Regions from separate parts of the Corynebacterium suranareeae genome, predicted to be linked through region 4. Evidence: riboswitches for the same ligand, from Rfam matches in the RefSeq annotation. Region 4 holds a riboswitch; each other region holds the start of a gene.

Region 1 (8,004 bases), 760 kb from region 4:
GGCGTCATTCGCAACATTTGGCTTAGCGTTTGTGGCGCGTCCAGTGGGATCAATCCTCTTTGGTCATTTCGGTGACCGTGTGGGACGCAAAGCAACATTGATTGGCTCACTGTTGACCATGGGTATTGCCACCATCTTGATTGGCTTCTTGCCAACGTATGGACAGGTAGGCATCATTGCTCCAGCCTTGCTGGCATTGATGCGTTTTTGCCAGGGACTAGGCCTTGGTGGTGAATGGTCTGGCGCAGCACTGCTAGCTGGTGAAAATGCTGAAAATACTCACCGTGCCCGTGCGGCGATGTGGCCTCAGCTAGGAGCGCCGTTTGGTTTCTTCCTGGCTAATGGTTTCATGCTGGTTCTGGTGGGAGTCCTTGCTCATGAGGACGGTGATCTTCAAGGCGCGTTTATGACATGGGGCTGGCGTCTACCATTCTTGTCTTCTGCCCTTATGATCGCCGTTGGCCTGTGGGTGCGTTTCTCCTTGGAGGAGACTCCGGTATTTAAACAAGCAGTAGATCAGGGCAAGAAAGTTAAGTCCCCACTGAAAGAGCTGTTTAAGACTTCCCCTGGTCCGGTCGTTCAGGCAACTTTGATCATGTTGTCCACGTACACTTTGTTCTACTTGGTCACCACGTGGATTTTGTCTTATGGAATTGGCAACCGCAGCGCGGGAACTGGCCTGTCAATCCCATATTTTGAATTCCTCCAGTTGCAGCTGGCCACGATCGTGTTCTTTGCCATCATGATCCCAGTGTCCGGCTGGTTGGCTGATGTGTGGGGCCGTAAAAACACGCTCACCCTGGCTTCGGTGTTGCTGCTTGGATTTGGGTTGGTGTTTAACTTGTTGCTCGATCCTGAAACGGCCACCAAGACTACCGTCTTTATTTTCCTGTTTGCTGGCATGAGCATCATGGGTCTCATTTTCGGGCCAATGTCTGCTATTTTGCCGGAACTTTTCCCCACGAATGTGCGCTACACTGGCTCAGGAATTGCTTATAACGTTTCTTCGATCCTCGGTGCAGCTATTGCCCCGTTTATTGCAACGTGGCTGGTAGCTGAGTATTCAGTAGCCTATGTTGGTTATTACCTGATCATTGTCACCGCAATTACGTTTATCGCGGTGCTAACCATGAAGGAAAACAAAAACCACGACCTCCGAGAGGTCTAAAAGATTTTTGCTTATCGACGCCCCCTTCGGTTCCTTGTCGTCAATGCAAATTGCACAGCACCCAAGCAACCCAATCGCAACAGGGCTTCGATAAGCGCATAGTGGAACACCCACATGCGGCGGTAGACGGCATCAAAACCATCTGCCGCCGCTTCGCGTATCTGGCCTTCAAAAACTTCACGTTGTAATTGGATGCTTTTTAGATAGTGTCCGTTAAAGTGAGTTTCTTTAACAACGCGCAATGAGGATTCACGATCAACCAACTGATGTACTTCATCAACGGTCGGATAGTGCAGAGCCGGCCAGATATATGCCTTGAGCATAGAAATCGCCTCAGTACTCACCGGACCCCATTGGTCGGTGGCAACTAAAGACTGGAAGGCGACATTCCCACCGGTGGCTAACATGCGGTCTATTGCTTTGATAAACCGTTTGGAACCATGCTTGCCTACCACTTCAAGTTTTTCCATGGAGACAATCGAGTCATATGCCCCGCCCCATTCACGCTGAGTGGGTATTGCTTGTGGAATCACCTCAATGTGGATATCTTCTTCCACTCCAGCAAGCACGAATGTTTCTTCCAAACTAGCTACTTGTGCTGGATCCGCCGTTAATGAATCTACTGTGGCTTGTCGGCGTGCTGCCAAAATAGCAAGAGCACCACCACTGCTGGGAAACTCCAATACGTGGCTTCCTGCCTTCACCTTGGCACAGTCAAGCAAGTATGACGCTGCACGACGTTGAGCTTCGCCTAAATCTTCACGTTCCACGGCTACCGGTTCAGAGATTTTCGTGATATCGACAAAGTGTGATGCAGGTTCTCTATTTTTGCCAGCACCTGGCACGTAGCTTTTTACTGCAGTACGCAAAGTGGTGGGAACACCAGAGGCAAAAATTCCACCGAAGGCACTCATCCCATCGCCAGAACTTAGCCGAATAAGCTCATTAGGTAATGCACCACCAGTATCAACGGCGTGACCTGGCAAGGTGAATGCGCTCGACAGTTTGCCGCGGGGTTTGAATCCAGTCCCCAAAAGGGCGGTCAAAACGTCGGCAAGCTTGTCGCTGCGCCACTCGCCTGCCATGTAGCTTTCAGCTAAGCCGAGCCACCCGGATGCTGCTAAACGTGAAAATAATTCCTCATGATCGATTATGAGATCTGGGTCATCGCCCAGTAAAACTAGGCCAGCGTTGCTACACGCCTTAGCGAAGCGATATTCCGCTTGCCTTGCGCGCGCCCCTGAAAACGCAAGGTTAGGCACTGACGCCACCCCAGGCCACTCTTCCACGTCAATGGGTTCAAGATGGCGCAAACGTGCCTCTGCCATACGTTTTATGCACCTCCAGTGGATCAAAGCCAAGAAAATCTTCGGCGGATTTAGCTGCTAGAAGCAGTGTACTTGCGTGTGTTGATTAGGCGGTGCAGGCGCGTCGAAACGCAATAAATCGGACTCAAATAAAAAGTTCTGACATTTGACGTGACATATGCCATACCAACGTGCATACTTATTGAAAGTGGGCGCGAATTCGGCAAGATTTTCTCCGAACGGACAGAAAAGCATGACCCGATCCTGTTTGTTTCTGTAGGAAGTACTATTGTTTAACGCGTACACGTGCTTAACACGACAACGCTTAAACGGCTGCACGCCTTTCACTGCAGACCGCACAAGCTTTAAGATCCACGATCAGGAGACTTTGACAAATATGTCAGTTAACCCAACCCGCCCCGAAGGCGGCCGTCACCACGTCGTCGTCATCGGCTCCGGTTTTGGTGGCCTTTTTGCTGCTAAAAACCTGGCCAAGGCAGACGTCGATGTCACTCTGATTGACCGCACAAATCACCACCTCTTCCAGCCACTGCTGTACCAAGTAGCAACTGGCATCTTGTCCTCTGGTGAAATTGCACCTTCAACCCGACAGATCCTGGGCTCCCAGGAAAACGTCAACGTCATCAAGGGTGAGGTCACCGACATCAATGTCGAGTCCCAGACCGTGACCGCTACCCTCGGTGAGTTCACCCGCGTCTTCGAGTATGACTCCCTGGTTGTTGGTGCTGGTGCAGGCCAATCCTACTTTGGTAACGATCACTTCGCTGAGTTCGCTCCAGGCATGAAGTCCATCGATGATGCTCTAGAGCTGCGCGCTCGTATCATTGGCGCTTTCGAGCGTGCTGAGATCTGTGAAGATCCTGCTGAGCGTGAGCGTCTGCTCACCTTCGTTGTTGTTGGTGCTGGTCCAACCGGCGTTGAGCTTGCAGGTCAGTTGGCTGAAATGGCACACCGCACCCTTGCTGGTGAGTACAAGAACTTCAACACCAACTCCGCAAAGATCATCTTGCTTGATGGTGCACCACAGGTTCTTCCTCCATTCGGTAAGCGTCTCGGCCGTAACGCTCAGCGCACCCTGGAAAAGATCGGTGTTAACGTTCGCCTGAACGCAATGGTCACCAACGTGGATGCCACCTCGGTTACCTACAAGACCAAAGACGGCGAAGAGCACACCATTGAGTCCTTCTGCAAGATTTGGTCCGCTGGTGTGGCTGCTTCCCCACTGGGCAAGCTCATTGCAGAGCAAACCGGCGTTGAGACTGACCGCGCAGGTCGCGTGATGGTCAACGATGACCTGTCTGTGGGCGAGCACAAGAACGTCTTCGTTGTTGGTGACATGATGAACTACAACAACCTCCCTGGTGTTGCTCAGGTAGCAATCCAGAGTGGTGAGTATGTTGCAGAGCAGATCGCAGCTGAGGTCGAAGGCCGCTCCAACACTGAGCGCGAAGCTTTCGATTACTTCGATAAGGGCTCCATGGCAACCATTTCCCGCTTTTCCGCTGTGGTGAAGATGGGCAAGGTTGAGGTCACCGGTTTCATCGGATGGATCCTGTGGTTGGCTGTTCACATCATGTTCCTCGTGGGCTTCCGCAACCGTTTCGTTTCCGGCATCAGCTGGGGACTTAACGCTATGTCCCGTAAGCGTTGGAACCTGGCCACCACTCGCCAGCAGCTTCACTCCCGTACTGCCATGCTTAAGTACGCACACGAGCTGGAAGAGGCCGCTGCAGATCTCCCAATCGAGCTGCGCGACAACCAGCGTTTCGGCGGAAAGTAAGTCTACTTTTCTGTAGTAAGCAACGAGCGTGACTTCCTTAACGGGGAGTCACGCTTTTGTTGTAGAAGGCGATCTTTTAGGTGCCCATACGCGAAACTGTGCGCTCATCATTTCGGTGTTTGTTAGAAAGACGTGAAATCCGATCCCGACGTGAGCCAGATTAGTGCTGAAATAGCTGTATGCCCCGGTGTGGATTTTGATGTTCGTGCACTTGGCGGCATGAGACGGCGTGAGACCAAACACAGAGACCCAGAAATCACGTTTTCGACGTTTGTGGGTCTCCTGGTTTGGCGTATCGCTCTCATTACCAAACACAGAGACCCAACATTTAAGTTTTTGCAGATTCTGGGTCTCCTGATTTGGTCGCACTCACATTTTGGTGCGACACCTGAAAAGTCATACCTCCCCAGAAGCGCTTCTAACGGGTTTTCAGGGCTTCATGCACACCATAGTTCATCTGAAAAACTCGAAGCCTTAAACAAGCGATAAACGCTAACGCGCATTGGTCTGGTTTGCCGAGTTAACCCAAGTCCGGTTTATATCGGCCGCATCATTTCGGTGCGCGTGAGGAAATGTGAAACCTGAAGGTGTGCTGATCAAGAACTCACCACAAACAGGACATCACCCCTTTAATTCGAACAAAACTTTGCATTTAACGGATGGTTACATGCAACAATCCACCACAATCCATCGGAAATCTCAAGTTTGTAGTGAATATTCAAACACATTGTCGCTTATGAGTTACCCGCCGGCCCCTCCGCCCCTGTGGAAAAGTACACACGTCCACTTTGCTAGGCTGATTAGCAGGCACGGGGTGCCGTTGCTGGATTTTAATTTCCAGAGGCTGAGAAAACACCCGTTGAACCTGCTCTAGCTCGTACTAGCGAAGGGATGGCCTTTAAAGTGGCTAACTCATTTTTGGATTCTTTAACTCTTGTTCGACAAAACACTCCTCTTGTTCAGTGTTTAACCAACTCTGTGGTCATGCAGGTCACCGCGAATGTATTGCTTGCTGCGGGAGCTACCCCTGCGATGGTTGATACTCCAGCTGAATCAGCAGAATTCGCCGCGATCGCAAACGGAGTGCTCATTAATGCAGGTACTCCCTCTACTGAGCAGTACCAAGGAATGACCAATGCCATTGAGGGCGCACTAAAAGCTGGGACACCGTGGGTGCTGGATCCCGTTGCTGTGGGTGGATTGTCGGAGAGGACTAAGTATGCGGAGGGAATCGTCGATAAGCAGCCAGCCGCAATTCGTGGAAACGCGTCAGAAATCGTGGCGCTTGCCGGTCTGGGTGCTGGTGGGCGCGGCGTAGACGCGACCGATTCGGTGGAAGCAGCGCTGCATGCGGCGCATCAGTTGGCCAATCGCACCGGTGGTGTTGTGGCGGTTTCTGGGGAGCAGGACCTTATTGTTTCTGGTGACCGGGTGACATGGTTGCGCTCTGGGGATCCCATGTTGCAGCTGGTGATTGGCACGGGTTGTTCGTTGGGCGCTTTAACGGCCGCCTATTTGGGTGCTGTGGTAGGTTCATCGATTTCAGAGCATGATGCTGTGTTGGCGGCACACGCCCACATTGGAGCAGCTGGCCAGATCGCTGCGCAGAAAGCCACAGCACCAGGAAGTTTCGCGGTTGCGTTTATTGATGCCTTGTATGAGGTCGATGCGCAGACCGTGGCTTCGTTGATTGATGTGCGTGAGGCTTAAGATTTCCGTGACTGATTTTTCTTTATACCTTGTGACAGATCCGCATCTTGGTGGTGGGCCGGATAACGTTGCCGGAATCGTGGACGCCGCGATTTCAGGCGGGGTATCCGTGGTGCAATTGCGTGATAAAAACTCCCCTAAACAAGATGTTCGTGCAGCAGCTGTGGAGCTAAAAGAAATCTGTGACGCCCGCGGGGTATCGCTTGTGGTTAATGATTACCTTGATATTGCGGTTGAGCTGGGGCTTCATCTGCACATTGGCCAAGGCGATACACCTTATATTCAGGCACGAAGGCAGCTTCCCGCCAATCTTGAGTTGGGGTTGAGCATTGAAAACTTAGATCAGCTGCGCACGGTGATTGCGCAATGTGCAGCCGCTGATGTGGCATTGCCCGATGTGATTGGCATCGGTCCCGTGACTTCTACAGCTACCAAACCAGATGCGGCACCAGCACTCGGTGTTGAAGGCATCGCGGAGATCTCAACCCTGGCGAAAGCTCACGGCATTGCGTCTGTTGCCATTGGAGGCGTGGGGCTGGACAATGCTGCTGAACTTGCAGGTACTGACATTGACGGCCTATGTGTGGTGTCTGAAATTATGACCGCTGCAGATCCTGCAGTTGCCGCTTCCCAATTACTAACTGCTTTCCAAGGAGCTTTTGTGGACGTCCCCTCTACCCCACGCGTGCTATCTATTGCAGGCACTGACCCCACAGGCGGTGCAGGCATTCAAGCTGACCTGAAATCTATTGCCGCAGGTGGTGGATATGGCATGTGTGTGGTCACCTCGTTGGTTGCCCAAAATACTCACGGCGTCAACACAATCCATACTCCTCCCTTGACTTTCTTGGAAGAACAACTTGATGCAGTCTTTTCCGATGTCACGGTCGACGCCATCAAGCTCGGCATGTTGGGTTCTGCTGACACGGTAGATCTGGTGGCACATTGGTTGGGCTCCCGTGAGCACGGCCCGGTGGTGCTTGATCCGGTGATGATCGCAACCAGCGGTGACCGGTTGCTTGATGCCAGTGCTGAAGAATCTTTGCGTCGCCTGGCTGCCCACGTGGATGTTGTTACCCCAAACATCCCAGAGCTCGCCGTATTGTGCGATAGCCAGCCGGCCACAACGATGGATCAGGCAATTGCTCAGGCTCAAGCATTTGCTGCTGAGCATGACACCATCGTTATCGTCAAGGGTGGGCATTTGACTGGCGCTTTGGCAGATAACGCAGTCGTTCGCCCAGATGGCTCGGTATTCCAGGTGGAAAACTTGCGCGTCAACACCACCAATTCCCACGGCACCGGATGTTCCCTGTCCGCTGCTCTTGCCACCCGAATTGCCACCGGTGAGAGCGTTGAAAAAGCCCTTGAGTGGTCCACACGCTGGCTTAATGAAGCCCTGCGCCACGCCGACCAGCTCCACGTCGGCACGGGAAACGGACCAGTCGATCACGGGCACCTCACTCGCCGCATGCTCTCAGCTGCTGAGACCACTCCCTGGGATCACCTTTTAGCGCCGCGCCTAGATGGGCAAACAGCAACGAGTTTCGTTGCCCCATCGACGGTTAAAAGCCCAGCTCCACGCATCGAACCTGCCGGGCCATTCACGCGCGCGCTGTGGGAAGCAAGCGGCGATATCATCGCGGGCATCAACAGTTCAGACTTCATCACCATGCTTGGCGACGGCACCCTCCGGCGCCCAGAGTTCGATTTCTACATTGACCAAGATGCACAATATCTTGCCCAATACTCCAGAGCGTTGGCCCGATTATCCTCGATCGCTCCCGATGCGCAGGCACAAATCGAATGGGCACAAAGCGCTGCGGAGTGTTTAGTTGTTGAAGCTGAACTCCATCGCTCTTACATGGCAGGAGCCACAGTATCCGCGCCATCGCATATCACCATGGCCTACACCGACTTCCTCATCGCGCGCACCTACACAGAAGATTATGTGTGCGGTGTTGCTGCAGTACTGCCCTGCTACTGGCTTTACGCGGAAATCGGGTTGATGCTAGCTG
Region 2 (8,004 bases), 360 kb from region 4:
ATCATCGTGGGCGTATCAATGATCAGGATTTAAATCTCTACTGATTCTCCTTCCCCAAGTGGCAGATATTCCGAACCATAAGTCTGGCCAAGATGTGTTAAGAACTTCTTGTTGATCGCCAAGCCCCGTTCGTTGGCAATGCCATCGTGGATTCCGATAAAACGCTGTGGTGGGAATTTTTTCAGGTAGCCTTCCACATCTAGCATTTTCACCCATGGTCCATTGACTGGAACCAATGCCAGTTCCACGTCTTTAATGGGCTGGAAGGTATCGCCTGGGTGAAGAACCCTGCCGTTAATCAGGTAACCGACGTTCTCGGCAATCGGCATGGAGTGAGTAAGCATTGCGTGTTCAGAGCCAAGAACCTCAACTGAAAAAGGTCCGACAGTAAAGTTTCGCCCGTGTTCGACGATGTGGCATTCCACAGGAATGGCGTGCGCTACTGATTTTGGTGCGTAAATGGTCATGCCTGGTTTCAACAAGTCCGGGTCCACATGATCAGCATGGTTATGGGTGACCAAGATGGTGGCGCCATCTAGATTTGGTGCTCCAAAAGTTCCTGGATCAATAACTATGCGGTGGCCTTCGTGCTCGATCTCTACGCAAGCGTGGATGTGACGAGTGATTTTCATATCCCCCATCATGCCACCTGCTAAGCCATAGTTTAAGGGCGTTTGGAGGCCGGCAATGTGGATACCACCAATTGATAAGATTCCTCCACCAGGCCCTCAATCAGATCAACAGTGATGCGCTCACCTGCGCTGATACTTAACCAATGCACTTTATTCATGTGATATCCAGGTTCGATTGTGGGGAATCCACTGCGCAAGGATGCTCCGATTTCTGGATCGGATTTTAAAGTGATGATCGGCTTCCCTTTTAAGATGGTGAGCAGCAAGAACACTTTTCCCCGCACTTTGTATACTTCGTGCTCAGGGCCAAAGGGGAATTCCTTAGTGCTTAAAGGAAGAGTCTGAGCATGCCTGGCTGCAATGTGGTGGAGATCCATGAAGGTTATTGAACCCGCTTCGTCCATTCTTCGGTGGCGTATTTGGTTTTCACAAGATCATGGGCGGAGGCGAAATCTTCATCACTGAGTTCAACTTCCTTAGCGCCGTACCTTGAGCTAAAAGTAGACTTTAATGTATTGATGATCTGATCACGTGAAGCTCCGGTTTGTCGGCGTAAGGGATCAACACGCTTTTTGGCGCTGCGCAAACCCTTGTCAGAAATTTTAACCTTGCCAATGCGTAGCACTTGGGTCATCATGTCGGCGTCAATATCGTAGGACATGGTCACGTGATGAAGGACTGCGCCGCCACGTCGTTTTTGGGCTGCACCACCAATTTTTCCACCGGTTGAGGTGATGTCATTGATTGGAACGTACCACGCATCAACGCCATGTTCTTTCAGCGCGGCCAACACCCATCGGTCCAAATACTCATAAGATTGTTCATAGCTTAATCCGGCAACAAGCGATTCAGGTGCGTAGAGCGAATACGTGATGCAGTTTCCACCCTCCATGAACATGGCACCGCCACCAGACATACGCCGAACCACGGTCACACCATGTTCATCAACGCCTTCTTGGTTGATTTCGTTGACATATGACTGGAAGCTGCCAATCACCGTCGCACGATCATCCCAATCCCAAATGCGCATGGTGGGGCCGCGCTGACCACTGGAGACTTGATACAAAATGAGTTCATCTAATGCGACATTGAGCGGCGTTGGCAATACGCCAGGGTGGAGGATCTCCCAGTCAAAGTCAGTAAAATCCTTCGCGCCAGTAACAGCTCGACGAACAGCCAACGCAATATCTGCAGTGCTGAAACCATGAAGCTCAACACCAGGAAATTCTGCCAGCGCTGCATCCATTTTTGCTTGCAAGCGATCTGTGTGGTCACCAACAGAGGACCCTTTTAACGCCTCACCCAGAGCGAAAAATGCCTCATCGGGATCAATGAAGAAATCACCGGAAATCTTCACCTCGGCGATTGTGTCCAAATCCGTTGCAACATCAACGACAACAAGTTTTCCACCAGGTACTTTAAGCTCAAAATGGTTATTCATGCGCCCCACAATAACCGCTTTTTGTTTTTCGACGCGCCCCTCCGCCACGCCCCACCCGCCGCAGGCGGGCGTCGAAAAGCAAAAGCAAGCGGATCTGTGATCCGCGCCATAGACGTGTAGGCTGGCGGGTGGAAAATTCCGAAAACTTCTCATTAGGGAGAAACCCATGGCCGGCACGATTTCCACCTACATCACATTCAACGGCAACACGGCAGAAGCTTTGAAACATTGGCAAGATGTTTTTGGCGGCGAGCTAAATTTGATGACGTACGGGCAGACTCCAATGGAGGGGATGCCTTTTGATCCTCCGGCGGATGCGTTGGCGCACGGCGTACTTTCTTTACCTAACGGCGGGCTGATCTCGGGTGGTGATTCTATGGATGGGGAGTACCCGATCCGGGATACCGCGTATTCCATGTTGTACAACGCAGAGTCGGTGGAAGACGGCCGGGAGAAGATCAACAAGTTTGTGGCAGCTGGCGGTGAGGAGACCATGAAGTTTGAGCAAGCTCCATGGGGTGGCTCTTATGGCCAGGTTTTTGATAAGTATGGCGTGATGTGGAGTATTTCAGCTGAATAAATGAGAAAAAGTTCGTTGTTTTTTCACTACCTGAAACGAACAACGAACTTTTAGTTTCTTTATTTTTTAGTCTTCCCGGTGCCTAAGAGTCTTAGATGTTGAGAAGATCAAGGCTCCCAGCAGTCCAACTCCTGCGAATGCGAAGAAGCCCCAAGGATAAGCAAGGTTGACACTAACTAGAAGGCCACCGAGCAACGGGCCGGAAATCGCACCGAGGCGGCCAATTCCTGCAGAGAATCCCATTGCGGTTGCGCGCATTTTGGCTGGGTGGTTTTCACCGACGAATGCGTAGATTAGAACCTGTGAGCTGAACACAAAGATGCCTGTGAGTAGCACGATTCCATAAAGTCCAACTAGCGGCATGCGAACTGCAAGTAGGGCAAGGAATACAGCAGAGAAGACGAACCACACCAGTGCAGTCTTGCGAGGGGAGTTCTTATCGGCAAATCGTCCTGCAACATAAAGGCCGATCACAGCACCGATGTTCAACACCATGAGGAAGCCGAGTGAATTGCCCATGTCGTAGTCGGCTTGGCGCATGATTTGTGGCAACCAAGTATTCAAACCGTAGACAAGGAGAAGACCCATGAATGAGGTGCCCCAAATTGCCAGCGTGTTTCGACGGAACGATGGCTTGAAAAGGGAAGATAGTGATGAAGATTCAGCGAGCTCGGCTTCGTGCTCCCGGTCTAGATCATCTTCAAGACTCAGGCCATATGAAGTTGCGACAGCTTGGGCTTCATCCATCCGGCCAGAAACTTTAAGATATTGCGGGGATTCCGGGAGGAAGAAGAACAGTAGAGGTAAAAGAATAAGCCCTGGGACTGCACCGGTGATAAACATGGAGTGCCATCCAAAGCCTTCGATGAGGAACATGCCGAGGAAAGCGGTGGCTACAGCTCCAACGTGGTAGCCGGTCATGAGCGTGGTAGATGCAGATCCGGCCTTTGAGCCTGGTCGGAATTCAGTCACCATGGCAATGGCGGTGGGAAGTGCTCCACCAAGGCCAACGCCGGCTAGGAAACGCCACAGGCTAAATAGCGGAACGTTGGTGGTGAAAGCCAGTAGAAGTGTGAATACAGAAAACACTGCTACGGAAAACAGCATCACACGTCGACGTCCTAGACGGTCAGTTAGGAATCCGATGGTCAACGCGCCGATGGTCATTCCGATAAGACCAATGGTGGAAATCTGTGTGGCTTGTCCTGCGGTGAGATCCCACGCGGGATCTTCCAGCATGGACGGGATTGTTGCACCTAGTACGACAAGGTCGAAGCCGTCGAGGACGATTGCGAACCATAAAAGTGCGAGGACTGTTCCGACACTTTTGGTTTTTGTCGTGTGGTTTGCAGAAATTGTTGTCACGGGTGTTTATACCTCGAATTTTGGTAGGTCGCGTCCAACGTACTGCTCAGCGAGATAGCGTTGGCCTGATTGGGATTCTAAAACGGAGCGCAGTTCAGCAAATCGGCGCTGGGTGGCAAAGTGATCTTCGCCAGGAACAGCGTGCAGCATGGAGCTCATCCAGTAGGAGAAGTGTTGTGCTTTCCAAATGCGGGGGACTGCCAGGGAGGTGTAGCTGTCTAGCAGTCCGGTGTCCTTTTTCTTCAACGCGCGAACTAGCGCTGGGGCAAGAACTGCAACATCAGCTACTGCCAAGTTAAGGCCCTTAGCGCCGGTTGGCGGCACGGTGTGTGCGGCATCGCCTGCGAGGAACAGTCGTCCCTTTTGCATTGGTTCGGTAACTGCAGAACGGAAGCGAAGTACTGCTTTGTCAAAGATGCGTCCCTCAGAAACGGTAATGCTGGGGGAGTCTGCGCGTAGGTGGAGTTGCTCCCAGATACGATCATCAGACCACATATCAGGGGTGTCGTCGGGGTTGCACTGTAAGTAGTAGCGCTGGATCTCATCGGTGCGGGTAGAAATTAAGGCAAAGCCTTCTGGGTGGGTTGCGTAGATGAGTTCTTTTTGGGTTTTTGGTGCTTCGACCAAGATGCCAAACCATGCATAGGGGTACTCGTGGCGTGCGCGCACACCACCGTCTTCGGTGATGAGTTTGCGGTAAGGCGAGTTGGATCCATCTGCAGCAATGACATAATCGGCGGTGATGGTGGTCGATGATCCATCAGCCTCGGTGTATGTAACTTTCGCTAGGTCGCCTTCGTAGTTTTCTACGGAATCAACAGTGGTGCTAAAGAGTAATTCACCGCCATCTTCGATGCGTTTAGCAATGAAATCTTTTAAGTATTCATGCTGTGGGTAGATCGCTACTTTATGTCCCGTAAGTTCGGTTAGTGGGATTCGAGTGCGTTCGTTGTTGATGGAGATGTCGATGGCTTCATCGTGGTCGGCTTCGGCTTCCATGCGGGCGCCGACACCGGTTTCCCGCATTAAATTCAAGGTGCCTTGTTCAAGGATTCCAGCCCTCACGGTTTCTTCTACTTCTTTGCGGGTGCGGGACTCAAAAACAATTGATTCCACACCTTGAAGATGGAGGAGGTGCGCGAGGGTTAGCCCTGCGGGTCCTGCGCCAATAATGGCCACTGGTACGTGATTCATGGGAAACTCCTTTTCGTGTGCCCACTGTGGGTGATGCCCAGTTAATGACTTCCCTCACAGTGATTTAGGCCTCAATGTATGGGAAGGTGCGTGCTATGACAACTTGTTCGCGCTGCGAACTGGTTAAAAAATTGGGGTTAAAGTCACAGCCAGCGTAAAAGCGTCCGAAATCACTCGACAAGGGTGTGGCTAGGGGTGTGCTTCAGGGTTTGGCGTGGATATGTATTTTTCTTCACCAGTTTCTAGGTTTTTCACCCGGTTTAGGCTAGTGTGAACGCGTACTTAATTTGATAGACACGGGTGCTCGGTGAAAATCCGGGCTGAGATCTGGCACAGCCAGGACCGTTGAACCTGATCCGGATAATGCCGGCGATAGGGAGGAAATAATGGCTAGTCCCGCCATGCAAAAAACTAATCAACCAAAGTCTTCTTGGCGTGTTATTGACATTGTCATCGCATCCGTTTTGGGTGTCGCGTGTGGATTGATTTTCATCGTCTGGAACTCCATCGGCTATGCCTGGACCACGGCATTTAACGCTCTAACTCCTGGTTTGGGTGGAATTGCCATCGGTATTTGGCTGTTGGGCGGAGTGTTGGGTGGTTTAGTAATCCGCAAACCTGGCGCTGCGATTTTCGTGGAAGTTGTCGCCGCTTGTGTTTCAGCGGCGCTAGCCTCACAGTTTGGTATCTCCACCATCTACTCCGGAATTGCGCAAGGCATTGGTGCAGAAATTATCTTTGCGTTGTTCCTCTACCGTCGTTACAGCCTTCCAACCACCATGTTTGCAGGAATGGGTGCCGGTGTTGGCGCAATTTTCCTTGAGATGTTCTTCTACGGAAACTTGGCAAAATCCCTGTCCTTCAACGTCATCTATTCCGTCACAGTGTTGATCTCTGGCGCGATTTTGGCTGGACTGCTCAGCTGGTTCTTGGTTAAAGCGCTTGCGCGAACTGGTGCACTGGATCGATTTGCCGCTGGCCGCGAGGTTTAAATGACCACCACACTTGGCACGCGCGTTGTGGCGCGCAACTTTGGCTACCGCCATGCATCCAGGCAAAACCCTGCGCTCGAAAACGTTAACTTTGAGGTTAAACCAGGTGAGCGCATACTTCTTACCGGCGCGTCAGGCGCCGGAAAATCCACGCTCCTCGCCGCACTGGCCGGCGTCCTCGGCGGCTCCGACGAGGGCATAAGCATGGGGGAATTGCTTGTCGACGCCCCCTCCATCGGTTTAGTTCTCCAAGATCCAGATTCCCAAGTCATTGCTTCTCGCATCGGTGATGATGTGGCATTTGGGTGTGAAAATCTCCAGATCCCGCGCAAGGAAATCTGGCCACGAGTAGAACGCGCACTGAAATTAGTTGGTTTGGATCTCCCTCTTAACCATCCCACCAAGTATCTTTCGGGAGGCCAAAAACAACGCTTGGCGCTAGCTGGTGTTATTGCGATGGGTGCGCGGTTAATTTTGCTTGATGAACCCACCGCGAACCTTGACCCCCAGGGACAACGTGATGTTGTCGCAGCTGTGGATCGAGTAGTGGCGGAAACGGGCGCAACACTTATTGTGGTGGAGCACCGCCATGAACTGTGGTTAAACACCATTGACCGCATTATCAGTATTTCTGATGGCCGGGATATCCAGCCTGAGCAGTTGCAAAGAGTTGGTAGGTTGCCTAAGGCGCAGCCGTCGAAAAGCAATCCGATTTTGTGGGCGCAGGACTTGCTTTGTACCTGGGGCGGCATGCGTTGTTTTGAGGTGCCGGAAGGCGCCTCCACGGTGATCACTGGGCCCAATGGCGCTGGAAAATCTACGCTCGCGTTGACGATGGGTGGACTGATTCCGCCTAAAAGTGGGCAGCTGGAGCTTTCCGAAGGTTTAAGAAAAGGACTAAAAAATCCGCCGCACAAGTGGCGTTCCGCCGAGCTTGCTGCCCGCATTGGCACGGTGTTTCAAGATCCTGAGCATCAGTTCGTTGCCCGCACCGTTCGTGATGAGCTGGAAATTGGGCCCAAAATCATGAAAGTGGATGCTGGAGACCGGATTGAGGAATTACTTGACCGTCTGCGGTTGCGTCATCTAGAACACGCCAATCCTTTTACTTTAAGTGGTGGCGAAAAACGTCGACTGTCGGTAGCAACCGCATTGGTGGCTGCGCCGAAGCTTCTTATTTTGGATGAGCCAACCTTTGGTCAAGATCCTGAAACTTTTACAGAGCTGGTGCTATTGCTGCGTGAATTGACCGAAACTGGCATCAGCGTGGTCTCTGTCACCCATGATCCAGATTTCATTGCAGCATTGGGCGATCATCACATTGAGGTGACAACACGATGAATCTTCTAGCCAATATCAATCCCGTCACCAGAATCATCGCGCTCATGGTATTAACCACGCCATTGTTGTTGAGCGTGGATGTCATGTCGGCGGCAATCGCGCTGGCGGCAACGATCATCATGGCGCCGTTTGCTGGTGTGACGTGGAAAATGTTGCTTAAACGTGGCTGGCCTTTGTTTCTCATGGCACCCGTGGCTGCGCTGTCCATGGCTCTATATGGAAGACCAGAAGGCAAAGAGTATTTCAGCTTTTTACTCATTCACGTGACGGATAATTCGCTAGCGCTGGCAGCTGCAATTGGATTAAGAGTCCTTGCCATCGGCCTACCTGTGGTTGTGTTAATCGCCAAAATTGATCCCACTGATCTCGGCGATGGCCTGGCCCAACTGCTGAAATTACCCGAGCGTTTTGTGATTGGGGCAGTGGCGGGAAGCCGTTTGATGACACTTTTCCGTGAAG
Region 3 (8,004 bases), 1.4 Mb from region 4:
GCGGGACCGCCCGCTTCCACCGAAGACACCCACACGCCGAAAAATTGAGGGTCGCCACTGTCCCATGCTTGCGCATTAATTCCAATTGATGAGACACGTTTGCCATCGATCATGTCCTGAATAACGTCTTTTACGACGTCTCTATGGATGGCAAAACTGTAGTCAAGTGAATCATCACCGGCATAATTAACGCCTAAGACTTTGGCATCGGCAGTAATCAGTGGACCTCCAGAATTTCCACCACGGATACGTGCATCATGTTCGATAACATGTTCCAAAGAAGCCCATTGGGTATCAAATTCAAAGTCAGACTTTGACACAATTCCCCTGGTCAACGTGAAATCATCAGCGTATCCCACTGGAAATCCAGCCGAGTACACATCCAGACCTGTAGTGATGTTTCCTTCGAACCACTCGAAGTGAGGGAGGTCTTTTGCACTTAGTTGTACAACAGCGAGGTCCAAGCATTCAGATGCACCAAGCACTCGCATGCTTGCTTTGTCATCACCATCTGCACCGTACAATCCATCCAAACGGCCAGCACCAACCACCACGTGATTATTTGTAATGGCAATTCCTGACGGATCAATAATAAACCCAGATCCTTGCCAAGCAGATTCTGAAGGATCAAGCGTACCTGGCTCAATAAATGTACCTTGACCTGTGATTTTCACTGTCGCATCTGCCAACGAATCAAAAGTCACAGCATGTTGACTCGCAGCTATTACTCCATCACCGCCATTGCTTGCGGCTTCTAGCGATTCATCGGTCCCGGTTGACGTGGAACAACTTGCGGCCAATAAAGCCAAGACGCTAAGCACCGAACAGCTCGCGTAACTAAACCTTCGGGGAAATATTTTAAGAACCATGATGGGCTCCTTTGTTTGCACCCTGGATCACACGCATATCCAAAGGTGGGTAAATAGGTGCAAGACATTGACCAATCTAAAAAAGTTACAAATGAGGACTCAAACCCTAAGTGCAAAGCCTTTTATGCAAAACCCTTTAACTGACCCTTAAACCAACCCTTTAACTAACCCAGCCCAAAATTCCTACAAAGCACCCAACGATTCACAAAACTTTTTCCTGGAGTAAGTTTCTCCAATTTTACTACTTTTTACCTGGAAAATACATCAACATCATTAGGTATTTCAAGCCAGCACGCACGCTCTACCCAATCGCACACGCTTGCCCGTTTGACAAATATTTTTAGGCTTGGCTAACTTTTCTTTATGCCTAAATCTACGCGGGTGACCCCCACGAGCATCGCACAAGCAAAACTCTCTCGTCGTGCTTTTCTCGGAACGTTGCTGGGGACTACAACGCTCGCTATTGCTGCATGCTCACAAACATCACAATCATCTGAAACATCCCAAGGTCAAACATCGTCAGCTGCAGACAGTCCTTCTGAAGATCAGCGCATTGTCGCTCTCAACACGGGACAATTGGATAACTTGCTGTTGCTAGGAATTACCCCAGTTGGAGTTGCAGCAGCTAAAAATGCCGACCTTATTCCGCAGTTCCTCAGGGATCGTTTCGGTGCAGAGATGGATCTAGATAGCATTGCAGATTGTGGTTTTCGCCAAGATCCAGATATTGAAGCCATTGCAAATCTAAATCCCACTTTGATCTGCGCAAATTCTCGATCCGATGAAGCACTGCTGACCAAACTGCGCGCCATCGCCCCTGTGGTAACCGGCGAAGGTGGTGGTGAAAACTGGAAGCAGGATCTTCTCACCATTGCAGAAGCAGCAAACGTGAAAGACAAAGCCGAAAGTCTCCTGCAAGAGTACGAAGACACCGCAGCTGAGATTGCAGCAAACCAGCCCAGCACGCCACCATCAGTGTCTTTCCTCCGCACAAAGGATGATGCATTCCAGATGTATGGGGCTGAGTCAATGGCAGGTACCGTTGCTGGGGATTGTGGATTCGCTCGCCCAGAAGCCCAACAATTCACCGATCAGGCTGGACAAGACTTATCCGCTGAGCTCATTGCCGAAGCAGACGCCGACTGGTTGTTCTACGGAGTGCAAGACGGAAAATCCAGCCCAGAAGACACCCCTTTGTGGCCCTCACTGAAAGCAGTTCAATCTGGTCAAGCTATCGCCGTGGATTATGATTCCTGGTACATGAACGCCTCACTGGTTTCAGCTGGCATTATTCTTGATGGATTAAAAACTAACGTCGCAGTTTAAGCAGTTAAGCAGCTAAGCAGTTTAAGCAGTTTAAGCAGTTAAGCAGTTAAGCAACTAAGCAGCTAAGCAGCTTAAACCGTTTAAGTACTTCAATTAGCTTAGATCAGACCGCCGGACACACAATGTGTCCGGCTCACATCTCTATCAAAAGCAGAAAACCCCCAACCATTCACTAAAAGTGAACGATCAGGGGCTAGTCCAAAAGCTAGCAAGTAGCTATAGACCAAACGCTAAAATTAGCGCTTCTCCTTAATACGTGCAGCCTTACCGCGCAGTTCGCGCAGGTAGTACAGCTTCGCACGACGAACATCGCCACGACGGACGACCTCGATCTTCTCGATGTTTGGGGAGTGTACTGGGAAGGTACGCTCAACACCGATACCGAAGGAAACCTTACGTACGGTGAAGGTTTCGCGAACTCCGCCGCCTTGGCGACGAATGACAACACCCTTGAAGAGCTGGGTACGGGTGTTGGTGCCTTCGATAACCTTTACGTGAACGTCGAGGGTATCGCCTGCACGGAATGCAGGAACGTCATCGCGCAGGGATGCTGCGTCAATCTTGTCCAGAATGTTCATTTAAACAATCCTTTTGCTAGTAGGGAAAGAGGACCCTGGCGGCACTTTCCCAGTTTTGGGACGCTCGGCCGGTTCGTATCCGTTTCAATTTTCGAAGCTGTTACTTTCAACCCAACCGAAATCGGGTTTGCACAGTCAACTGGAATATTCTTTCACATCCCCTACCCTATTTTCAAACCTGAATTCCACCCCCCTCATTCGGGTGCCGATTTTCAACGAAGTTTTATCTAATCGTTGACAAAAGTATGTTGTCAGGCTTGACTGGTTGCACATTACCCCACGGGTGCCCAAAGCATTGGGCTGAGATTGTGCGCTGTTGCTGCGCGGGACCGTTCGAACCTGTCTGGTTAGAACCAGCGAAGGAAGCGAGGACTGATTGACCCGTGTATAAAAATCGTTTTGACCTGCGTTGTTATGTCGTAACTGGTGCTGGTTCCGTTGAGGAGATCGTGCACACCGCGTCGCAAGCCGCCTTAGGTGGTGCGGGTGTTATCCAGGTACGTTCAAAACCGATTTCGCCAGAGGCGATGAGAGAGCTAGCGGCCAAGGTCGCGGTCGAGGTTGCGCGGTGCAACCCTAAAACGCGTGTGCTTATCGACGACCACCTCGACGTTGCTATTTCCTTAATGCGTGAGGGTTTACCGATTCACGGTGTGCATCTTGGACAAGATGATGTCTCGGTTTTTCAAGCTCGTGAGTTGTTAGGTTCTGATGCGATTATTGGATTGACTACTGGCACAGCAGAGCTGGTGACTGCAGCTAATGAGGCTGCCCATGTGTTGGATTACATCGGTGCTGGCCCGTTTAGAAAAACCCCAACGAAGGACTCTGGTCGCCCACCCATTGGTCTTGATGGCTATCCCCCATTGGTGAAGTTGTCGGCGCTGCCGGTCGTGGCTATCGGTGATGTCACCCCTGATGATGTCCGCGATCTCAGCGCTACCGGCGTGGCGGGTGTTGCGATGGTTCGGGCCTTTTCACAATCTGATAATCCGCAAAAAGTCGCGCATGAAGTGCTGGAAAATTTTGAGGCGGGAAGGGCCTTATGACTAAGAGCGCAATTGTCATTGGTGGCGGAATCATCGGCTTGACCACATGTTTTGAATTCCAAGAGGCGGGTTTTCAAGTCACGTTGATTGATCCTGATCCAATTTCTGGGGCAACCCACCATGCTGGCGGAATGTTAGCCCCTACTGCTGAGGTGCAGTATCAGCAGCAGGATTTGATTCAGTTGATGAAAGAATCGGCAAGGCTTTATCCCGATTTGCTCGAGCGGGTCTCCAAATACACAGACCTTCCCACCGGCTACCGCACAGAGGGCACGCTGTTGGTGGGTGCGGATCGCACGGATGGTCTGCATGTTGCTGAGCTCATCAAATACATGCACTTGATGGATCTTCCCGTGGATTTTTTAACTACTCGTCAGGCTAGATCCGCGGAACCAGCATTGTCACCCCGAATTTCCAAAGTGGTCAACATTGATGGTGATCACCAGGTTGCTCCTCGTTTGTATGCCCGGGCGTTATTGGACGCAATTCTGCAGCGGGGTGCAGAGCACATCGCCGACACTGTGATCTCTATTGATGGCCACGACCCCTGCTTGACCGTAACCATGGGTTCGGGGGTGAGGGTGGCGTCGAAAAGCGTTGTTGTTTTAGCGGCAGGCCTAGGCGCCGCACGCATTCCTGGGTGGTTTGAGGGCGCAAACCCGCTGCAGTTGCGGCCGGTGTACGGCGATATTATTCGCGTTCGGGTGCCGGAGAAGTTGCAGCCGATGGTGAGCAAAGTGATTCGCGGATTTGTGGAGGATCGGCAGGTTTATATCATTCCCCGCGATGATGGCACGTTAGCTATTGGTGCGACCAGCCGTGAAGACCACCCGCATCCTAAAACTGGCTCGGTTTATGATCTCCTCCGCGATGCCACCCGTCTGGTTCCAGGTATTGAGGAAACTGAATTCCTCGAAGTCACTTGTGGTGCCCGCCCGGGAACTCCCGATGATATTCCATATTTGGGATGGGTGGGTTCCAACGTCATTGTGTCAACAGGCTATTTCCGCCACGGCATTTTACTGGCGGCTCTCGGTGCGCGCGCTGCCGTAGATCTGGCCACCAAGAAGCCCGTGTTCCCCACTCTTGATGTGTGCGATCCTTTTCGCCACCGCACTTAAAAAGGACTTTCTTTAAGATGATCAATTTTACTTTCAATGGCACCTCTATGCATTGTGCGGAGCTTTCCGTGGAGCAATTGGTAAAACAAGAAATCGGCCATGACACCGGAGTCGCAGTGGCTATCAATGCGGCTGTGGTCCCCAGGTCACAGTGGTCACGCATGATCAGCAATGAAGATTCCGTCGAAATTCTCACCGCAATCCAGGGAGGTTAAAATGCTGCACATTGCTGATAGAACTTTTGATTCTCACCTCATCATGGGCACCGGTGGCGCAACCTCACAGGCGTTGCTGGAGGAATCCCTTGTTGCCAGTGGAACCCAATTGACCACCGTGGCGATGCGCCGCCATCAAGCCAGCGCTGAAGGTGGCGAATCCATTTTTGACATGCTGCGCCGTTTAGGAATCGCCCTTTTACCCAATACAGCAGGCTGTCGCACTGCCCGCGATGCGGTACTCACCGCCCAACTTGCCCGAGAAGCACTTGGCACAAACTGGGTAAAAGTGGAGGTCATCGCCGATGAACACACACTATTGCCAGACACTGTTGAGCTTTTAGATGCCTGTGAACTCCTCGTCCAGGATGGCTTCACTGTCCTTGCTTATACCTCTGACGATCCCATCACCGCTAGCCGTTTAGAAGACTGTGGCGTTGCAGCTGTCATGCCGTTGGGCTCCCCCATCGGAACCGGACTTGGAATACTCAACCCACACAACATTGAATTAATCTGCAGTCGAGCAAGCGTGCCCGTCATTCTCGATGCCGGTGTCGGCACTGCCTCAGATGCCACCCTAGCCATGGAACTAGGCTGCGACGGAGTGCTGCTAGCCTCTGCGATTAACCGCGCACAAAATCCAGTAGCAATGGCTGAAGCAATGTTCCGCGCTGTTGAAGCTGGCCGATTAGCCGCCCAAGCCGGAAGAATCCCCCAACGCCAACACGCTGTTGCATCCTCTAGTTTCGAGGGTCTCGCGTCTTGGGCTGAGCAGGTGCTTTAAAATGTCACAACTTCCAGATATTGAACTTCATCGAACTGCCCGACAGCTAGCATTGCCTGGCTATGGCATCGAACAACAAACAATACTGCATAATGCCCACGTTCTCGTCATTGGCGCAGGCGGTTTGGGCTGCCCAGCCATGCAGTCGCTCGCCTCAGCAGGTGTTGGAACCATCACGGTTATCGATGATGACACAGTAGATATTTCCAATATCCACCGTCAGATCCTGTTCGGGGCAAGTGATGTCGGGCAGTCTAAAGTCTCCGTTGCAGCCAGGTGCCTCAAAGAGCTCCAACCAAGCATCACCGTCAACGCCCTGAATCAGCGAATCACTCCAGAAAACGCCTGCGCACTGGTCGCTTCAGTCGATCTTGTCCTAGACGGATCCGATTCATTCAGCACCAAGTACCTCGTATCCGACGCCGCTGAAATCACCGGAACCCCACTTATTTGGGCAACTGTGCTGCGTTTTCACGGCGAACTCGCACTCTTCCACTCAGGGCCTAACAACCGCGGCGTCGGTCTTCGCGACGTCTTCCCCGAACAACCATCAGCAGATTTCGTCCCCGATTGCGCCACCGCTGGAGTCCTCGGCGCCACCACCGCGACCATCGGAGCACTCATGGCCACACATGCCATCGGATTTCTCACAAAGATCGGCGACGTCCAACCAGGAGTCCTCCTTTCCTACGACGCATTCCCCGCCACCACACGCAGCTTCCGCGTCTCCGCCGACCCCGCGCGCCCACTGGTCACCGAGCTCCGCAGCTCCTACGAGGCAGCAAGGCCCGAAACAACAACGCTTATCGACGCCACCCTCAACCATCTCCTCACCGCCCTCGACATCCGCGAACCTCATGAAGTCCTCCTCAAAGACCTCCCCGAGGGCGCAACCTCACTCAAACTGCCCTTAAGCCAGATCAACTCCGAAGACGATGTGGTGGAAGCTCTTTCAGGTCTTGACCAGGACATTTTGGTTTATTGTGCCTCCGGAAAACGCAGCGCCGACTTCATAACCAAGTACTCCCACCTAGGCCATAGGTTCATAAATCTGCCTGGTGGAGTCAACGCGTTGTAGCCTGCCCGGCAGCTTTATAACCAAACATACGTGCCAAACTTTCAGGTTTTTCAAGATTCTTGGCACCGATGTTTGGTGTCTTTCGGCACTGCTTAAAGCCAGAAACTACGTGAGGCGTTTATCGCCCGCTTAAGGCCCCAAGATTTTCGCACAAGTATTTGTATGGATCAGGCTCTAAAAACCTCTTAGAAGCGCTGCTGGGGAGGTGTGACCTTTAGGGTTAGAGGCCGAAATTTGAGAGCGACCAAACCAGGAGACCCAGAATCTTCAAAAACTTAAATGTTGGGTCTCTGTGTTTGGTAATGAGCTCGATCCACCAAACCAGGAGACCCACAAACGTCGAAAAAGTGATTTCTGGGTCTCCTGGTTTGGTCTTATGCCGTCTTATGCTGCCAAGCACGCGAACAGCTATTTCAGCACTAATTTGACCCAAGCCGGGTCTTAGAAGCGCGTCTGGGGAGGCATGACTTTGGGGTCCAAGGCCAAACCAGTGTGCCCACAATCTTCAAAAATCGATTTACTGAGCACGCCAGTTTGGTTAGCCACCGAGGCCGGCGCGTCGTAAAGCATCTGCCATGGAACCACCTGCGGGCTTGGAGGAGCGCTGCTGCTTTTTCGCTGGTCGGTGTTCTTTCTTTTTCTGTGGTGCTGGGGCACCTGGCTCATCGGTCATGCGCAGCGAGAGTCCAATGCGTTTGCGGTCCACATCGACTTCCATGACTTTTACCTTCACCACTTGACCCGAGCGGACGACTTCGTGTGGGTTGGAGATGAACTTGTCGCTCATTGCGGAAACGTGCACGAGGCCGTCTTGGTGAACTCCGACATCCACGAAGGCTCCAAAGGCTGCAACGTTGGTGACGGTGCCTTCGAGGATCATGCCGGGTTTGAGGTCGGAAATTTTCTCAATGCCCTCTTTGAAGCTGGCTGTTTTGAACTCGGGGCGTGGGTCTCGGCCGGGTTTGTCCAGCTCAGAGATGATGT
Region 4 (8,004 bases):
TTTGTGAAGCCTACGCTGGGTCAACGTGTGCTTAATCGAATAAGAAAACTCCTTTGACCACTCAGGAATACCATCTACAGCCTTACCCACACATGTATCAATATTTTTCCTCACCGAGTATGCACTCAACCGTATAGCTGGGCTGGCATCAACAAAGCCGATACTGTTGCATTCAACGTCTGGCAAAGCACGAGCTTGTGGAGCAAGTGAACTCGATGAAGTCGTCACAAGCATTTCCCTAGTTGGCGCATAAAAATGACTCTCTCCACCATCCAGAGAGATAGTCGCACCCTGGTTATCACAGTAAAAATCAACTGGCGCATCCTCGCGGCCAAGTCGTTGAAGAATCAACCCCACAACATCCATACACGCATAATTCTTCGAACCCGAATCTGAAGGTAGGAATATCTGCCCACCTTCGTAATTCTGCCACTTCCCTGTCGAATCGGAAGTAAAGCCACCCGTGGGATAACCATACAAGCCATCTATTCCACCAGAGGTCATCCACATGCTCTCAAAATCACCATAGACTTCCCATGCCCCGAAGCTGGGATGCCAATAGATAACTCCATTATGAAAAACAGAAAAACGGCCAACCCCATCTGAAGCTACTGCTTCATCCGCGATAGGGAAACCAAGTACACTGTTAGGACCACCCAGCGCAAGCCAACGATCCAAAATCAGCCCATTAATACTAGCAACCTGGAACCCCTCCAAAACCGGGCTGCGATACACTCGCCCACCCTGGAACGTCTGCACCCCCTGTAATAAGCAGTGCTGTGGCAATAACACCTACAGCCTTGGGAAACAGTTTCATTCACATATTCCTGTCGTCTCTACATAATGTGAACAAACTGACCCTAACCTGAAAACATCATTAGTTCTGCGGGTAAAACAGATATTCGTGGATTTTCACCCCCGTTATAGACATGGCAAACATCACATAAAAAGATAACTTTTGGCTACTGACTTTTATGCCTATTCAGGGTATTTAAGCGACCCCAATACCAAACTAAAGAAGACGGTGAAACACATGGAAATAGGGCTACATGCATCAAATACTCCACGAACAGCCACCTCAATTTGCACTCGCAAAAATAGCGCAGTCTGGGCTCGACATCGTTCTGCACAAAACTGGCACTATGACCACCAATGGCATCCATGAACTCACCTTGATGCAACAACGCAATCAAGAGCTTGAAGCAAACTTGCTCAGATAGAAAAATGCTTAATCAAGCCCGAGTTTGTCTGCCGAAGCATCCCAACGCAGGATCAACTGGGAAAGACAATCAAGTCGAGGAACTTAAACAAGCAATCGATACGTTGGGAAAAGCTATCGCGCTCATGCGCAAGGATGACACCAACTTAAACGTGGCGGTACCAACTCACCCCACGTGCGACAACAAACTGATACCCTCGGCTACTAGTGACACGGGGTGCAAAAGCACTTTAAAAAAGCTTTCGCTGAGATTACACCCGTCGAACCTGATCCAGTTAGTACTGGCGAAGGGACTGTCGCAAAGCCTACCTACCATGGGATAGGTCTCTTTGCCCTTCGCCCCAACCCAAGAAGGGCGTTTTTTCATGCTTGAATTTTCTGAGCAAATTGTTTTGGTCACCGGCGGTGCACGCGGACTTGGTCGTGCGTTGTCTGAGTCTTTTTTACGCGAGGGTGCTCGTGTTGTGGTGAATTATCACCGTTCGGCTGATGCTGCTGCAGAGTTGGCTGGTGAAAACGCAGTGGCGATTCAGGCTGATGTTCGTGATCGCAGCCAGGTGAAAGGCATGTTTGAGCAGGCCAAGGAACATTTCGGTAGCCCGATCACCACTGTGGTCAACAGCGCTTTGGCGGATTTCAGCTTTGATGGCGATGCGCGCCCCAAGGCAGAAGACATCACGATTGAGCGTTTTGATCAGCAATACACCAGCGCAATCGCGGGCGCGTTGAACACCATTCAGGAGGCGTTGCCTGGTTTTGAGGAGGTGGGAAGTGGTCGTGTGATCAACATCGGCACGAATCTTTTCCAGAATCCGACTGTCCCCTACCACGATTACACCGCTGCGAAGGCTGCACTGTTGTCCCTGACCCGCACATTTGCCAAGGATCTGGGTCCGCGCCACATCACGGTCAACATGGTCAGCGGCGGCCTGCTGCGCACCACCGGCGCCAGCGCCGCCACGCCCGAGGAAGTCTTTGATTTCATCGCCGCAGGCACGCCACTGGGGTCTGTCACGACGCCACAAGAGCTTGCCGACGCCTCCCTCTTCTTCGCCTCTCCCTGGTCACGAGCAGTAACTGGCCAAAACTTGGTCGTCGATGGTGGGTTGGTCTTTAACTGATGAATTCCCAACACATTCACCTCAATCTTTTTGCTTTCGGCGCTGGGCACCATGCGGCGGCGTGGCGGTGTGAGGAGGGAGGCGTCGATAAGCTGGGTCTAATTTCCTGGTGGGAGGAGCTCGCGCGCACCGCTGAGCGCGGCAAGCTGGATGCGGTCTTTTTGGCCGATGGCCAGGCGATTAATCCGGTTGGTTTGGAAAACGGGCCGGGTTGGTTTTTGGAACCGTTGACGGCATTGACTGCGATGGCGCGTGCAACAAACAATATTGGTTTGATCAGCACGATTTCTAGTACGTTTTGGCCTCCCTTTCATGCAGCGCGGATGGTGGCTAGTTTGGATCACATTTCTGGTGGGCGTGCTGGGATCAATGTGGTGACCTCGATGACTGATGCAGAGGCGCGCAATCATGGCATGGATAAGTTGCCGGATCATGATGTTCGCTATGCGCGCGCGGCGGAATTTATCGACACGATCACAGCTTTGTGGGATTCCTGGCCTGTGGAAAGTTTAGTTCGGGATCGCGCTGGAAAATTTGCGGATTCTGCACTGATTAAGCCGATCGATCATGATGGTGAGTTTTTCCAGGTCGCAGGCCCGCTGAATATTCCAAGTACTCCGCAGGGTAGGCCAGTGCTTTTCCAAGCGGGATCCTCACCGCAGGGACGAGAGATCGCGGCACAGTATGCCGAGGCGATTTACTCAGTGGCGTGGGATTTAGGCCAAGCGCAAGATTACCGCTCCGATATTCATGCCCGCGCTGCAGCATTGGGGCGAGAGCCCATGCCGGTGCTTCCTGGTTTGGTGACCTATGTTGGCAAGACCGTGGAAGAAGCGCGTGCAAAGCAGCAGGCTCTCAATGCATTGTTGCCGGTTAAAGACTCACTGAATCAGCTGAGTTTCTTTGTGGGTCAAGACTGCTCGACGTGGGATTTGGATGCTCCTCCCCCACCGTTGCCACCGCTGGAGGAATTTTCCGGGCCGAAGGGGAGGTACGAAACGGTGTTGCGGATCATCGAATCCACCTCACCAACTGTGCGTGAACTTTTAGGTTACCTGGCAGCCGGCGGTGGGCATGCCACATTCATTGGCACGCCGGAAAGCATCGCTGATGAAATCGAACGCTGGATTGACCAAGGCGGTGCCGATGGATTCAACCTCATGCCACCGGTACTACCCCACAGCCTCGATGATTTTGTTGAGCTGGTTGTCCCTGAATTACAGCGACGCGGACGATTCCGCACCGAGTACCAACACAGTACTCTGCGTGGTCACCTGTTTGATACGGATACTTATTCAGTTACTAATTCAGCTACTTGTTCAACTCAGCAATCGGGCGCACTGTCAATGATTGATTAAGTGTTCCCACTGGACCATTGGCATCGTGAATTACTGAGGTTGTAATTCCAATGCCAGTGGGGCCAAACGCCACGCGGGTATTAAACCCGACTTTGGTTCCCACCGGCTGGCGGAATAAGTGGAAGGTTAAATCCACATTCGGGAACATCCACTGTGTAGGGTCTTCCCGAGCTGCCACCCCATTGGCTACATCTAAAAATTTGGAAAACTCAGCTAGTGGTTCCGGATCTTCACCGTGTACTAATGGGATGTCACTTGTCACCCATGCGCGATTTTTTCCAGGAATCTTTCCGGAATCTTCTACACACACGATGCTGTCCATAAACCCGCCAGACCACGGCAGCACAATTTTAGAATCTAAGCACTCCTCCATCGGTGGCATCGCATCGAAAGTATCGCCAGCAATCTCTGCTAAATCTGAGGTTTTTAGCAACCACCCACGTGCACGAATCGTGGCTCGACCATTGATCTCTGCCACCGTTTCCACAAGTTCAATGGTGCGCCCGGGACGAAGGATTGTTGTTTCCAATGAAATATCATCGCGAGCAATCTGGCCTAAGATATCCATGCTGAAACGGCTAAACATCAACACATTGCCCGCGACTTCTTTGCGCCACCGTTCCATATGGTGAATAACCAAACCGGCAACAGGTGCAAGGTGGAGCTCATCATCACGCCACGCGCCACCAGAATATTGCGAGGGAGAATACGTATTGTTTCCACGCGCTAAAAAGTACGCACCTGACATGGGAATACCTCACTTTGTAGATTAGTTGTGTGGAGTTCTCAGCTTGCGCCACAACACCCGGAGAGCAGAATGCGACAACGCTACACACTCCCTCAACGCCATGCCCAATCGCTTGTTTGCTGGGGTGGACGCAGTGACAACTTTAATGGGTATTCCCAAATGCCAGGCCCATAAATAGGTCCGCCAGGCATGGAAACCGCTGGTCACTACAATCCACCGTAGGGTGTCAGGAAACAAAGCGTGGGCGTTTTCCAAATTCTCATTAGTACTAGTGGCCCATGGTTCTTCCACGATATTGGCAACACCGTGGCTTCGAAGATAATCAGCCATGGGTGCAGCTTCACCGAAACCGCTGACCACGACAGGTGAATCCGGGTGCCGGGCTGAAACCTCAATGGCTTTATCCAACCTTGACGCTAATAGATCAGTCACTTGACCATCTACTACCTGCGATCCCAGCACCACGATTGGATTCATTAGCCCAGCAGACGCTTCTTTAGAGCTTCATCCTTGGCTTCAACTTCTTTAGCCATGTTGTCTTGGTAATCGGCCATCTTTGAAATCAAGGAAGTATCCCCCGCACCAAGGATACGAACGGCAAGCAGACCAGCGTTCTTCGCTCCACCAATGGAAACGGTAGCAACGGGAACTCCACCTGGCATCTGGACGATAGAGAGCAAAGAGTCCAACCCATCTAGATCTTTAAGCGCTCGTGGAACACCAATGACAGGAAGAGGTGTAGCCGCAGCAACCATGCCAGGAAGATGTGCTGCTCCACCTGCGCAGGCAATAATCACCTTGACGCCACGCTCATGGGCCGTTTTGGCATAGTTGAGCATCTTTTCAGGAGTGCGGTGTGCAGAAACCACACCGACCTCAAAAGGAATTCCGAATTCTGCAAGAACTTCTGCAGCAGGCGCTACAGTATCCCAATCTGAATCCGAGCCCATGATCAATCCAACTTGAGGTCCCACTATTTTTCTCCTTCAACGCCTAAAAGCTTAACGGTTCATTAGTCTATCGCAGGGTTTTCAGCACTGTTTTAAACACGGATCTGACCATCAAAAGTATTGGAGAAATGCTTAATCGCTGCCATTGCTGTCGCAGTGGGATATTGCGGATGCATCTCTCCGTTCACGGCTTTCACAGACCTCATCAAAGATTCTGCAATCGGTGGAGTAATGGTCTCAAATTTCCATAGATCCACCACCACAAGGCTGATATCTTGGTTACTCATCACCTCTGGGACTTGGCCAAGTGCACTAATGATGGATTTGGTGACCAGTGGTTTGTTCACAGGATGTGGTGCTTTTCCAGTAACGGGGTCTTTCTCGCACTGACACCAACCAACTCCGAGTTCATCCATGACCCAGACCCACTCCACCAAAGGATTCTTCTTCATCGCTTCAGGCTAACTCAGTTGGTGTGATAGCGCCTGGCTAAAGGTGCAGCTCTGTTCCCACCGTGATGGTTTTGCTTGGTTGCAATTTAAATGATTCGGTACGAGACGCCTGGTTACGTTCCATCGATAGATACAAGCGATCCCGCCACCCGGCAACTTTTCCAGAAAGCCTGCTGCGAAGTGTTAAAGCGGAAAGGAAATAGGTGGCGTTATCCCATGTTGGATCGATGGCATGAAGATTCTTCGGCAGATTCTGTTCATCAAAGTAGCCAAGATGTAAATCCACACGAACCACTCTGATTGGGGCGTGGTGGAGCACTTCTATCACTGCGCGTTCCGCCGGTGGCACATGTGGAACGGGTTCTTGGACAATGCGGACAATCACGATCTCTCGGTATAAAAGTTTGAGGTCTTTTACACACCGCACCAATGACAAAGGCACTGTATCGCTGACCGAGTGTGGAAATACTGCAACTTCAGCCACTTTGCGCAACCCAATGTTGTGTGGCTGATCGAGTTTCTCCAAGAATGCAGCCATCGGGACTTCCAACTCTGCACGTCCCTGATTAACGCGACCGCTTCCCCACTGCCAGGTTCGCATCACCACGATCAACACAACAGCGATAAGAAGTGGAAGCCAACCGCCATCGTGGATCTTTGTCGTGTTGGAGGCGAACAATAATAGTTCAGGCACCCCAATGAACAGGATAAACAGCGCTGTTTTCCACCAGGCAGTGTGAGCATAAAGAAGATACAAAACGCTCACCAGCACCAACGTTCCGGTAACAGCCAGGCCATAGGCACTGGCAAGACTTTCGGAATTCTGGAAAACCATCACAACAACCATCACCGACACAAACAGGAAACCATTTACCAACGGCATATAGATCTGGCCCTCCTCTTTACTGGAGGTATGGCGGATGACCATTCGAGGCAGAAGATTCAGGCTCACTGCCTGCTTGGTGAGAGAATACGCTCCTGAAATCACCGCCTGCGATGCAATCACTGTGGCAATCGTTGCCAAAATAACCAACGGAATCCGCAATGCTTCAGGCGCGAGGTAGAACATGGGGTTGCTGACCGCTTCAGGGTGCTTGATCACCAAAGCGCCTTGCCCCAAGTAGGTCAAGATTAACGCAGGCATGACGACGCAAAACCACGCCACTCGAATGGGACGAGCACCAAAATGCCCCATATCTGCATATAGGGCTTCTGCTCCTGTGACGGTTAGTACCACGGCTCCCAGCAAGACGAATGCTTGGAAAGGTTCCTCCGCAATCAAGCGCAGTGCCCACAGTGGAGACAAGCTTTGCAGAATTTCAGGGTGGGACACGATTTGCGGAATTCCCAACACTGCCAAGGTAATAAACCACAACAGCATGATGGGTCCAAAGGCTTTGCCTACTTTTTCAGTACCCAAAGGCTGGATAGCAAAAATAGCTATCAACACTGCCAAAGATAGTGGCAAGATGAAGCGCTCAAAACTTGGCGAGACAACCGTCAACCCTTCTGTTGCGCTAAGAACAGAGATCGCCGGGGTGATCACCACGTCCCCGTAGAACAACGCTGCGCCAAGCATGCCAGCCACCGCCACAGTTTTTCCCCAACGCCTGCGGTTTTTCAGCAATGCCACCAGAGCAAGAATTCCACCCTGTCCCTGGTTGTCAGCACGGGTGACAAGCACAACATATTTGATGGTGACAATCAAAGTGATGGTCCACAACACCATGGAGATGATGCCGTAGACATTTTCTGGCGTGACTTCAACCTTGTTGTGCTCCATGCTAAACGCGGTGTGAAGTGAGTACAGCGGGCTGGTGCCGATATCACCAAATACGACACCTAAGGCGCCGAGAGTTAGTAAGATGTGTCCCGATTTCGGGGCGACTGAGGTTAGTCGCGGATTTTTCATGCGGTTAAGCATGCTCCCGACGCCGAGGAAATGCTAGGAAATTTTTTATAGATCTACGATTTTCCTAGCTGTATCACATATTCACCCGAGGCCAAGCCCAAATTCCAACTTTAGTCCCACCGTGCATTAACCAGGAAATACGCACAGGCAAGCGCTGCAGCGCGGGTGTTTTCAACGTCCTGGCCAACCATATTGACATGGCCAATCTTGCGTCCTGGGCGGTGGCCTTTGCCGTAGAGGTGAA

The links. A riboswitch is a leader RNA that binds a small molecule or an ion and turns the genes downstream of it on or off. The one in region 4 is predicted to bind thiamine pyrophosphate.
Region 1: it holds a riboswitch for thiamine pyrophosphate, as region 4 does, so the genes downstream of both, thiM (hydroxyethylthiazole kinase) here and N24_RS04360 (3-oxoacyl-ACP reductase) in region 4, are expected to answer to the same signal.
Region 2: it holds a riboswitch for thiamine pyrophosphate, as region 4 does, so the genes downstream of both, N24_RS06095 (ECF transporter S component) here and N24_RS04360 (3-oxoacyl-ACP reductase) in region 4, are expected to answer to the same signal.
Region 3: it holds a riboswitch for thiamine pyrophosphate, as region 4 does, so the genes downstream of both, N24_RS10655 (thiamine phosphate synthase) here and N24_RS04360 (3-oxoacyl-ACP reductase) in region 4, are expected to answer to the same signal.

Annotation. Positions count from the first base shown of each region.
Region 1 is NZ_AP017369.1:1,674,923-1,682,926, reverse strand. It holds gene N24_RS07925 (MFS transporter) at 1-1,168, shown strand, start outside; gene N24_RS07920 (SAM-dependent methyltransferase) at 1,180-2,496, opposite strand; gene N24_RS07915 (NAD(P)/FAD-dependent oxidoreductase) at 2,873-4,276, shown strand; TPP riboswitch at 5,077-5,186, shown strand; gene thiM (hydroxyethylthiazole kinase) at 5,180-5,986, shown strand; gene N24_RS07905 (bifunctional hydroxymethylpyrimidine kinase/phosphomethylpyrimidine kinase) at 5,994-8,004, shown strand, end outside.
Region 2 is NZ_AP017369.1:1,267,109-1,275,112, forward strand. It holds gene N24_RS06060 (DMT family transporter) at 1-33, shown strand, start outside; gene N24_RS06065 (MBL fold metallo-hydrolase) at 30-632, opposite strand; gene N24_RS06070 (MmcQ/YjbR family DNA-binding protein) at 665-1,009, opposite strand; gene N24_RS06075 (lipoate--protein ligase family protein) at 1,015-2,073, opposite strand; gene N24_RS06080 (VOC family protein) at 2,240-2,653, shown strand; gene N24_RS06085 (MFS transporter) at 2,720-4,009, opposite strand; gene N24_RS06090 (4-hydroxybenzoate 3-monooxygenase) at 4,025-5,212, opposite strand; TPP riboswitch at 5,499-5,608, shown strand; gene N24_RS06095 (ECF transporter S component) at 5,599-6,204, shown strand; gene N24_RS06100 (ABC transporter ATP-binding protein) at 6,205-7,545, shown strand; gene N24_RS06105 (energy-coupling factor transporter transmembrane component T family protein) at 7,542-8,004, shown strand, end outside.
Region 3 is NZ_AP017369.1:2,279,874-2,287,877, forward strand. It holds gene N24_RS10640 (S1C family serine protease) at 1-704, opposite strand, end outside; gene N24_RS10645 (iron-siderophore ABC transporter substrate-binding protein) at 1,233-2,195, shown strand; gene rplS (50S ribosomal protein L19) at 2,432-2,773, opposite strand; TPP riboswitch at 3,043-3,155, shown strand; gene N24_RS10655 (thiamine phosphate synthase) at 3,157-3,822, shown strand; gene thiO (glycine oxidase ThiO) at 3,819-4,943, shown strand; gene thiS (sulfur carrier protein ThiS) at 4,961-5,158, shown strand; gene N24_RS10670 (thiazole synthase) at 5,160-5,942, shown strand; gene N24_RS10675 (ThiF family adenylyltransferase) at 5,944-7,020, shown strand; gene N24_RS10680 (Tex family protein) at 7,559-8,004, opposite strand, start outside.
Region 4 is NZ_AP017369.1:911,341-919,344, reverse strand. It holds gene N24_RS16440 (LGFP repeat-containing protein) at 1-759, opposite strand, end outside; gene N24_RS16330 (hypothetical protein) at 1,050-1,220, shown strand; TPP riboswitch at 1,423-1,530, shown strand; gene N24_RS04360 (3-oxoacyl-ACP reductase) at 1,585-2,340, shown strand; gene N24_RS04355 (LLM class flavin-dependent oxidoreductase) at 2,340-3,698, shown strand; gene N24_RS04350 (thioesterase family protein) at 3,652-4,446, opposite strand; gene N24_RS04345 (YdcF family protein) at 4,468-4,923, opposite strand; gene purE (5-(carboxyamino)imidazole ribonucleotide mutase) at 4,923-5,420, opposite strand; gene N24_RS04335 (hypothetical protein) at 5,489-5,848, opposite strand; gene N24_RS04330 (potassium transporter Kup) at 5,886-7,760, opposite strand; gene N24_RS04325 (5-(carboxyamino)imidazole ribonucleotide synthase) at 7,871-8,004, opposite strand, start outside.